3 linked regions of the Prochlorococcus marinus XMU1412 genome follow. Each later gene encodes a partner of the first gene's protein in a complex. Links are inferred from orthologs where the notes say so. Each region holds a gene or a part of one and is shown in the gene's direction. Other genes may lie near its edges.

Region 1 (4,483 bases):
TCTATCCTCGAGGGAATGAAAACTAATAATAGAAATAATTCCTCCCGGCAAAAGCCATTCAGGAACAACTTGCAAAAATTTTTCTAATACGTCAATTTCTTTATTAACGGCAATTCTTAGTGCTTGAAATGTTCTTGTTGCTGGGTGTATTTTTTTATATCTTTGTTTTGGTGGGAAGCAGCCCGCAATAGAATAAGCTAACTCTTTTGTCCCAGAATATTTCCCATTTTCCTTCAAATCTATTTTTATTTTCCTAGCAATTTTTCTTGATAATCTCTCATCTCCATATTTATAAATTAGGTTCGCTAGATCTTTTTCATTTAAATCCTCAATTAATTTCTCGGCATCAACCTCAAGAAAAGGATTCATGCGCATATCAAGTGGACCATCTTTTTGGAAGCTAAAACCTCTTTTAGGATCATCAATTTGATTACTATTTACTCCAAGATCTGCAATTACAAAAGAAACTTTTTCTTTTGGTACAAAATCCGCAAAATTTGAAGCCATTATATCAATCCTATTTTTAAATTCATCAAGTTTTTTTGATGCTGATTTTCTTGCGAATGGATCTTGATCGAGTCCAATTATATTTAAATCCGAATATTTTCTCAATAAATGATAAGAGTGCCCGCCTCCGCCTAAAGTTGCGTCTATTCCTTTAAGTTTGTTGTTATTTATTAAAGGGTAATGCTCTAATGAGGCCATAATCTCATCTGTCATAACTGATTTATGATTGAAAAAAGATGAATCAGATAGGTCAGTTTGCATAACTTTCGACTAAGATTTATTTAGAAGTTAAATTTCGAATGGCTCAGCTAGAGACTAGAACAGAACCAATGGTGGTCAATTTTGGCCCTCACCATCCCTCAATGCATGGGGTTTTAAGGTTAGTTGTAACTCTTGATGGTGAGAATGTCATTGATTGTGAGCCAGTAATTGGATATTTACATAGAGGAATGGAAAAGATAGCCGAAAATAGGACAAATGTAATGTATGTCCCTTATGTAAGCAGAATGGATTATGCAGCAGGAATGTTTTATGAAGCTATTGTAGTAAATGCTCCTGAAAGATTAGCTAATATTCCAGTTCCTAAAAGAGCTAGTTACATCAGAGTTCTAATGCTGGAACTCAATCGTATCGCTAATCATCTTTTATGGCTCGGTCCCTTTTTAGCAGACGTAGGAGCTCAAACTCCATTTTTCTATATTTTTAGAGAAAGAGAAATGATTTATGATCTCTGGGAAGCTGCTACTGGACAGAGGCTGATAAATAATAATTTCTTCAGGATAGGTGGTGTTGCATGTGATCTTCCATACGGATGGTTAGAAAAATGTATAGACTTTTGTGATTGGTTTGGACCTAAGATTGATGAATATGAAAAATTAATTACAAATAATCCAATTTTTAGAAAAAGAATTGAAGGTCTCGGAACAATTCAAAGAGACCAGGCAATTAATTGGTCTTTGTCTGGGCCAATGCTTAGAGCTTCTGGAGTTTCCTGGGATTTAAGGAAAGTTGATAGTTATGAATGCTATGACGATTTTGATTGGCAGATTGCTTCAGAAAAAGAAGGAGATTGTTATGCGAGATATCGAGTGAGAGTAGAAGAGATGAGACAATCTCTAAGCATCATTCGCCAAGCCTGTAAAATGATTCCAGGAGGTCCAACAGAAAATTTGGAAGCTCAAAGAATGGCGACTGAAGATAAGAAAAGTGAAATATTTGGTATGGACTATCAATATGTAGCTAAGAAGGTTGCTCCAACTTTTAAAATTCCTAACGGAGAATTATATACAAGATTAGAGTCCGGGAAAGGAGAAATAGGTGTATTCATTCAAGGAAATAATGAAGTTACCCCATGGAGATTTAAAATTAGAGCAGCTGATTTAAATAATCTGCAAATTTTGCCTCATATTCTTAAAGGTGCCAAAATCGCTGATATTATGGCAATTCTTGGCTCAATAGATGTCATTATGGGATCTGTTGATAGATAAGTACTTTAAATGAAACCTATTGATTGGTTAATATTGCAGAAGAAAGTAAGGTTTGGTGATTGTGATTCTGCAGGTGTAATTCATTTTCATAACTTATTAAAATGGTCGCATGAAGCTTGGGAAGAAAGTATTGAAGTCTATGGGATCCCTTGTAACGATATTTTTCCAGATTTTTCTATACGTAAAAGTCAAATTATTTTTCCAATAGTAAATTGTGAAGCAAACTTTCATGCTCCTATAAAAATTGGAGATTTATTAAAAGTAAAAATTGCCCCTCATAAAATTAATACTCATTTGTTCCAAGTAAATAGCTTTTTTATAAAAAATGGAAATAAAGTAGCCGAAGGGAAAATTATACACTGTTCTTTAGATGTTGATTCAAGAAATAAAATAGAAATTCCCGATCAGCTAGAAAGATGGATAGAGGCTTCTAATGTGAGTACAAATTTAAAAGAATGCTGATTATTATTTTTTAAATTTATAGTTTGTTTTTTCTGTAATGCTATTTTTGTTTTTAACAATCCACTTTTCAGGCTTTTCATGTTTAGGCCAACTTTGAGAAAAATTTTTTAATAAATTTAAAGAAATTTCAATATTTTTATCATTTGTAAGTTCTCTAAATTCAACTATTACTTTAATTTTATTTCCCCATAATTTGTTAGATACTTTCGCAATATTGAATTTATTAATTGGGATATTTTCTTTCATAATGAAATCATTTAATCTAGATTCAATTACTTCAGGGAAAACAACTTCTCCTCCTGAATTAAAGGCATTATCACTTCTTCCAACAAATTTTAAATAGTAAGAATTATTGATTTGCTTAATTTCACCTAAATCACTTGTTTGCCACCACCCATTTTTATTTTTGAAATTTTCAGTTTTTAAAGAATCTATTATTTCGATTCCAATTCTGGCTGATTTTATTTCGATTAATCCTTGTGCGTTAATTCTTATTTTTGTATCAGGTAGTATTTCTCCAACATTTTTAAAACCCATCAAGAATTCTTTTGGTTTTAAACTTGTAACCATTGCTGCTGTTTCAGTTGCGCCGTAACAAGGTGCTAATTTTATTTTTTCTTTTATACATTGTTCTGCAGTTTCGTCTGAAATTGAAGCTCCACCTACCCAAATTAGATCAAAAATTTTTAGCCAACTAATTCCATCTTTTTGAGCTAAAAGTCTTTGTAATTGGGTAGGTACTAATGATGTAATCAAGTGTTTTTTGTTGTTTTTAAATTTAATTGTGAAAAGTAAAAGTTCTCGAGTTTTTTTTATCAAATTCGGAGAAATATTAATACAATCACATCCCCAAGTTTGACTTCTAAAAATTGGCATTAATCCACTTATATGGTTCAGGGGTAAAGTATTTAAAATTAAGCAGTTTTGTAATTCAAATCCTTGCTCTATTAGCCATTGACCTGATGTAGTTGCAGATAATTTAAGATTATTTAAATGGTGAAAACATTGTCTCGGTTTTCCAGAACTCCCACTACTGTTTAAGATAATTGCTGGCCCATTTTCAGTAATTGAATCTAATACATCTTTGTCTTCATAAAATTTGTTTTTTACATAAATAATTTTATTATCTCTAATTTTTTCAATAATTTTTTCTACAGATTGAGTTTCGTTATTTTCAACTTCAATAGTATGAATTTTATTTTTCATAGTTGATCCCATATCGTTTTTGCTTCATTTAAAAATAGAAACGAATTAGGGAATTTATTCATTGCTAAACCAGGAACTTTTGGTGTTGGTCCTTGTAATTGTAGAGAAGATAAATGATGGAGCCATCTCTTTCCTATTCCAGTTTCAAATGAGGTACTTATAGATATTAAAGCTTTTTTATTTTCTAATTCTCTTAAAAGCTTAACTGGATTATTTTCTTGAGAAGGCCTTCTAATTTGCCAACCCTTCCACTCATCAATCAAAGTTGGAAATTTTAAAAGTGATTCGTCTAAAGCTATTGGAATTTTTTTGTTTAGTTCTGTCAGTCCATCAATATCATCAACACAGAGAGGTTGTTCTAACCAATCTATATTTTTATTATCTTTCAAAATATCAGCCCATCTATTAGCTATCTCTCTTCCCCAAGAACCATTAGCATCTATTCTTAACTTAATATTATTGCCTATTTTGCTTAAAATTTCTTCTAATTTTGCTTCTTCCTCATGGTTATTTTTTAGTGCTACTTTCCATTTTAAAGTTAATGATTTTCCAATATCACAATGTCTTTTTTTAATATCATTTAGATCTGAAACTACATTTTCATGATTTAACAATATGGCTGTTTTACCAATTTCATCAAAGTAGTAGTTTTCTTTAAAAATTATTTTTCCATTAATCTCAGCTAATGCAGAATTTATTGCAGATTGAATGCATGGGTGAAAAATATTTATTTGCTTAGATAAATTAAATTCCTCTATATACTCAGGGATCATATCTAGTTGTTTCGCACACTTTTTTAAGTCTTTTTTATGTAGCGGTGA
Region 2 (2,741 bases), 120 kb from region 1 along the record:
CTATATTAATGCAAAGAGTACAAAGAAAGGAACATAGCAGCAGCAAACGCCAACCCTCCAAAAATCAATATATTTTTTTGTCCTGGAGGTAAACTATTAAATCCAAATCCATAAACTAAATTCTCTTCAAATCCACTAGGTTTTGCTCTAGATCCAATATCCTTATAAAAATTTTTACCGGCTCGACAAACAGGGCAAGCAAAAGTATTCCCATCTAACTCTGAAAAAGGAGTATTTTTAGGTATGTTTAATTTTTTATTTCCTTCAGACGGATCATAAATATATCCACAACTTCTACATTCGAATCTATTTTGTTCTAGATTAAGTATAGGTTGTTCAACATTTGCTTCTAAGGAATTTTCAGAAAGTTTTTCTTTCTCAAAATCTTCAACTATTTTGTTTTCCTCAGAGGTTGGTTGAATGTTTTCACTCACGGTTTATTATTGTTCTTTAAGAACTTTAAAAGATTTTGCTTAATTAAGCGACTTTTATTCAAAATTAATTTTTTAAGATGTTTTTATTAACTGGCTATGAATACTTTTTAGGTTTCCTTCTAATCGCCGCAGCTGTTCCAGTATTAGCTCTAGTTACTAATCTCATCGTTGCCCCAAAAGGCAGAACTGGAGAAAGAAAACTTACATATGAATCCGGAATGGAGCCTATAGGAGGAGCATGGATTCAATTTAATATTCGTTATTACATGTTTGCCTTAGTTTTCGTTATATTTGATGTGGAGACGGTATTCCTTTATCCTTGGGCTGTTGCCTTTAATAGATTAGGATTATTAGCCTTTATTGAGGCTTTAATTTTCATCGCAATACTCGTTATCGCTCTGGCATACGCATGGAGAAAGGGTGCTTTAGAATGGAGTTAAAAAATTGAATCCACAATTATCCCCAAAAGCAATAAGAGAAATTCGAGAAGGGACTTGCAATCCTCTTAGTGCACCTCAAGTTACTACAGACTTAAGCGAAAATATTATATTGACAAGCTTAGACGATCTTCATAATTGGGCTAGACTAAGCAGTCTATGGCCACTCTTGTACGGAACAGCTTGTTGTTTTATAGAATTTGCTGCCTTAATTGGATCTAGATTTGATTTTGATAGATTTGGATTAGTGCCGAGAAGCTCGCCAAGGCAAGCAGATTTACTAATAGTTGCAGGGACAGTAACAATGAAGATGGCCCCAGCCCTTGTAAGACTATATGAGCAGATGCCTGAACCAAAGTATGTTATTGCTATGGGTGCCTGCACAATCACAGGGGGAATGTTCAGTGCAGATTCTACAACTGCTGTAAGAGGTGTTGATAAATTGATACCAGTTGATTTATACCTCCCAGGATGTCCACCAAGACCAGAAGCAATTTTTGATGCTGTAATTAAATTAAGAAAAAAAGTTGGTAATGAATCAATTTTAGAGCGCACAAAAACAGAGCAAACTCACAGATACATAACATCTGATCACGAAATGAATCTTGTTTTCTCAGAAAATACAGGTGAATATCTAAACAAAACTTCAGCTAACGTCATACCTTCTTCCAAAAAAGAACAAATAACCGAATTACCTGAAAACACTGAAATTATTAACTCTACAGAAGATTAATGGAAAAAGACGGTTTAGCCACATCTTCAGATACTTCAATAGAAAAAGAAGGGTTTATAAGCCAATCTTTGACTAAAGATGGAATTCCAAATCAATCTTTATCTGATGATCACCTAGGAATTGAAAACATTTCTGTGGAACCTAACAAATTATATGAAGCTGTATCTGCCTTGAGAAATTACGGTTTCAACTATCTTCAATGTCAAGGAGGATATGATGAAGGACCAGGCAGAAATCTTGTTAGTTTCTACCATTTTATAACTGTTGATGATTTACAAAAAATCGAAAAAATTAAGGAAGTGAGATTAAAAGTTTTCTTAAAAAGAGATTCTGATTTATCAATCCCTAGTTTGTATGAAATTTTCAAAGGAAGTGATTGGCAAGAAAGAGAAACTTTTGATATGTATGGAATAAATTTTATTGATCATCCAAATCCCAAAAGACTATTAATGCCTGAAGATTGGAGAGGATGGCCACTACGAAAAGATTATATTCAGCCAGATTTCTATGAACTCCAAGATGCTTATTAGTTTATTTTCTTTAATTTGCGGTAAATAAACATAACTGCTCTTGCTAATCTCCTTGGATCATGTCTAAGAGTTGGAGTTATTTTTTTTGAATATAATGGTGCTTGCAAAACATAATAACCCTCAGATAATAATTTTTCTTTATTACATTTGACAGGCTCTGCCCCTCTACTTTCGTAATAGTCTACTAATGGAGACTTTTCAAATTGAATCTGAGATAAGATTGAATTAAAAATTCTAGTTTTAACTCCAAAATTTGATAATTGTTTTTCTATTGCTTTGATATGTTGAGAGACATCAAGTCCATCTGTTTCTCCAGGCTGAGTCATCAAATTACTTATATAAATTTTAGGAGCATTACTTTGCAATAAGGCATCCACTATCTCGGGTACTAACAGATTAGGCAATAAAGAAGTGTATAGACTACCTGGGCCAAGAACAATTAAATCAGCTTCTTTTATAGATTCAAGAGCACTTGGAAGAGCTGAAGGATTTTCTGGAAGGTAACCAATCCTCGAAATTAATTTTTTAGATTTACTGATCTTGCTTTCACCAAAAATTTTTTCACCATCTTCTAATTCAGCCCATAACATAACATCAATATTTGTTG
Region 3 (2,682 bases), 120 kb from region 1 along the record:
TTCACCGCTATTGGAAGTTTCATAAATAGCTGCTGAGGTTGTCGCCAATTGAGCAACTCCTTCATCAATAGTAGTAACTAAGAAAGGCTGGCCTGGTAACTTCCCAAGTGAAAGCCTAGTCCAATTTTTACCTTCATCGAAAGTATGCATTACGAGAGAGGGTTGCCCTATTAACCAACCTTCAGAACCCTTGAAATCAATATCGAGAAGGCGAAAGTTCTCTTCAGCAGAGATATCTAATGATCTTTTTTCCCATGTTTCACCACCATCAGTAGATTCCATAATCAATCTGTTTGAGCCTACTAAAAACCCATGATTATCATCTATAAAATCAACATCTAAAGCATTAGCCTGATCTTCAAACTGAATTGTTTTCCAAGGGCTGCTTTCATTCATCTTGACACCTGTAGATGAACAACTGCTTAAAACAAAACAGAGAACAACAGATAAAAGAAGATTAGGAATACTGGTAAAAAAATTTTTCATTTAACTATATTAATGCAAAGAGTACAAAGAAAGGAACATAGCAGCAGCAAACGCCAACCCTCCAAAAATCAATATATTTTTTTGTCCTGGAGGTAAACTATTAAATCCAAATCCATAAACTAAATTCTCTTCAAATCCACTAGGTTTTGCTCTAGATCCAATATCCTTATAAAAATTTTTACCGGCTCGACAAACAGGGCAAGCAAAAGTATTCCCATCTAACTCTGAAAAAGGAGTATTTTTAGGTATGTTTAATTTTTTATTTCCTTCAGACGGATCATAAATATATCCACAACTTCTACATTCGAATCTATTTTGTTCTAGATTAAGTATAGGTTGTTCAACATTTGCTTCTAAGGAATTTTCAGAAAGTTTTTCTTTCTCAAAATCTTCAACTATTTTGTTTTCCTCAGAGGTTGGTTGAATGTTTTCACTCACGGTTTATTATTGTTCTTTAAGAACTTTAAAAGATTTTGCTTAATTAAGCGACTTTTATTCAAAATTAATTTTTTAAGATGTTTTTATTAACTGGCTATGAATACTTTTTAGGTTTCCTTCTAATCGCCGCAGCTGTTCCAGTATTAGCTCTAGTTACTAATCTCATCGTTGCCCCAAAAGGCAGAACTGGAGAAAGAAAACTTACATATGAATCCGGAATGGAGCCTATAGGAGGAGCATGGATTCAATTTAATATTCGTTATTACATGTTTGCCTTAGTTTTCGTTATATTTGATGTGGAGACGGTATTCCTTTATCCTTGGGCTGTTGCCTTTAATAGATTAGGATTATTAGCCTTTATTGAGGCTTTAATTTTCATCGCAATACTCGTTATCGCTCTGGCATACGCATGGAGAAAGGGTGCTTTAGAATGGAGTTAAAAAATTGAATCCACAATTATCCCCAAAAGCAATAAGAGAAATTCGAGAAGGGACTTGCAATCCTCTTAGTGCACCTCAAGTTACTACAGACTTAAGCGAAAATATTATATTGACAAGCTTAGACGATCTTCATAATTGGGCTAGACTAAGCAGTCTATGGCCACTCTTGTACGGAACAGCTTGTTGTTTTATAGAATTTGCTGCCTTAATTGGATCTAGATTTGATTTTGATAGATTTGGATTAGTGCCGAGAAGCTCGCCAAGGCAAGCAGATTTACTAATAGTTGCAGGGACAGTAACAATGAAGATGGCCCCAGCCCTTGTAAGACTATATGAGCAGATGCCTGAACCAAAGTATGTTATTGCTATGGGTGCCTGCACAATCACAGGGGGAATGTTCAGTGCAGATTCTACAACTGCTGTAAGAGGTGTTGATAAATTGATACCAGTTGATTTATACCTCCCAGGATGTCCACCAAGACCAGAAGCAATTTTTGATGCTGTAATTAAATTAAGAAAAAAAGTTGGTAATGAATCAATTTTAGAGCGCACAAAAACAGAGCAAACTCACAGATACATAACATCTGATCACGAAATGAATCTTGTTTTCTCAGAAAATACAGGTGAATATCTAAACAAAACTTCAGCTAACGTCATACCTTCTTCCAAAAAAGAACAAATAACCGAATTACCTGAAAACACTGAAATTATTAACTCTACAGAAGATTAATGGAAAAAGACGGTTTAGCCACATCTTCAGATACTTCAATAGAAAAAGAAGGGTTTATAAGCCAATCTTTGACTAAAGATGGAATTCCAAATCAATCTTTATCTGATGATCACCTAGGAATTGAAAACATTTCTGTGGAACCTAACAAATTATATGAAGCTGTATCTGCCTTGAGAAATTACGGTTTCAACTATCTTCAATGTCAAGGAGGATATGATGAAGGACCAGGCAGAAATCTTGTTAGTTTCTACCATTTTATAACTGTTGATGATTTACAAAAAATCGAAAAAATTAAGGAAGTGAGATTAAAAGTTTTCTTAAAAAGAGATTCTGATTTATCAATCCCTAGTTTGTATGAAATTTTCAAAGGAAGTGATTGGCAAGAAAGAGAAACTTTTGATATGTATGGAATAAATTTTATTGATCATCCAAATCCCAAAAGACTATTAATGCCTGAAGATTGGAGAGGATGGCCACTACGAAAAGATTATATTCAGCCAGATTTCTATGAACTCCAAGATGCTTATTAGTTTATTTTCTTTAATTTGCGGTAAATAAACATAACTGCTCTTGCTAATCTCCTTGGAT

What was found. The genes of interacting proteins can lie anywhere in the genome.
Region 2: the proteins of HA152_RS00910 (region 1) and HA152_RS01535 are in contact, whole or in part, in a cryo-EM structure (PDB 6KHJ), measured with the Thermosynechococcus vestitus proteins. The link is inferred for Prochlorococcus marinus XMU1412 from one-to-one orthologs. Residues at the interface, in WP_011057128.1 of Thermosynechococcus vestitus: Pro17, His18, His19, Pro20, Ser21, Met22, Val25, Arg27, Met29, Thr31, Ile38, Asp39, Cys40, Glu41, Pro42, Val43, Ile44, Gly45, Tyr46, Leu47, His48, Arg49, Gly50, Met51, Lys53, Ile54, Asn57, Arg58, Pro65, Tyr66; in WP_011056552.1 of Thermosynechococcus vestitus: Leu46, Met47, Tyr48, Thr50, Ala51, Cys52, Phe54, Ile55, Glu56, Ala58, Ala59, Ile61, Gly62, Ser63, Arg64, Phe65, Asn76, Pro78, Thr89, Thr91, Lys93, Met94, Ala97, Leu101, Met123, Phe124, Ser126, Asp127, Ser128, Tyr129.
Region 3: the proteins of HA152_RS00910 (region 1) and HA152_RS01540 are in contact, whole or in part, in a cryo-EM structure (PDB 6ZJN), measured with the Thermus thermophilus proteins. The link is inferred for Prochlorococcus marinus XMU1412 from one-to-one orthologs. Residues at the interface, in WP_223903221.1 of Thermus thermophilus: Met26, Thr27, Asn29, Gly31, Pro32, His34; in WP_096411116.1 of Thermus thermophilus: Glu45, Ser46, Asn48, Pro50, Ala51, Gly52, Glu53.

The regions. Positions count from the first base shown.
Region 1 is NZ_JAAORJ010000001.1:163,778-168,260, forward strand. Bases 1-2,900 are described here. They hold HA152_RS00910 (NAD(P)H-quinone oxidoreductase subunit H), read left to right. Parts: upstream 1-806; coding sequence 807-1,994; downstream 1,995-2,900. Other genes in these bases: rsmH (16S rRNA (cytosine(1402)-N(4))-methyltransferase RsmH), read right to left, coding at 1-768; HA152_RS00915 (acyl-CoA thioesterase), read left to right, coding at 2,004-2,456; HA152_RS00920 (AMP-binding protein), read right to left, coding at 2,460-2,900. In the rest of the region: more of HA152_RS00920, read right to left, coding at 2,901-3,662; HA152_RS00925 (o-succinylbenzoate synthase), read right to left, coding at 3,659-4,483.
Region 2 is NZ_JAAORJ010000001.1:280,893-283,633, reverse strand. It holds HA152_RS01535 (NADH dehydrogenase subunit K), read left to right. Parts: upstream 1-878; coding sequence 879-1,604; downstream 1,605-2,741. Other genes in the region: HA152_RS01525 (gluconeogenesis factor YvcK family protein), read right to left, coding at 2,131-2,741; HA152_RS01530 (NAD(P)H-quinone oxidoreductase subunit J), read left to right, coding at 1,604-2,134; HA152_RS01540 (NAD(P)H-quinone oxidoreductase subunit 3), read left to right, coding at 512-874; HA152_RS01545 (rubredoxin), read right to left, coding at 6-434. UniProt on the Escherichia coli protein: NDH-1 shuttles electrons from NADH, via FMN and iron-sulfur (Fe-S) centers, to quinones in the respiratory chain. The immediate electron acceptor for the enzyme in this species is ubiquinone.
Region 3 is NZ_JAAORJ010000001.1:281,442-284,123, reverse strand. It holds HA152_RS01540 (NAD(P)H-quinone oxidoreductase subunit 3), read left to right. Parts: upstream 1-1,001; coding sequence 1,002-1,364; downstream 1,365-2,682. Other genes in the region: HA152_RS01525 (gluconeogenesis factor YvcK family protein), read right to left, coding at 2,621-2,682; HA152_RS01530 (NAD(P)H-quinone oxidoreductase subunit J), read left to right, coding at 2,094-2,624; HA152_RS01535 (NADH dehydrogenase subunit K), read left to right, coding at 1,369-2,094; HA152_RS01545 (rubredoxin), read right to left, coding at 496-924; HA152_RS01550 (photosynthesis system II assembly factor Ycf48), read right to left, coding at 1-486. UniProt on the Escherichia coli protein: NDH-1 shuttles electrons from NADH, via FMN and iron-sulfur (Fe-S) centers, to quinones in the respiratory chain. The immediate electron acceptor for the enzyme in this species is believed to be ubiquinone.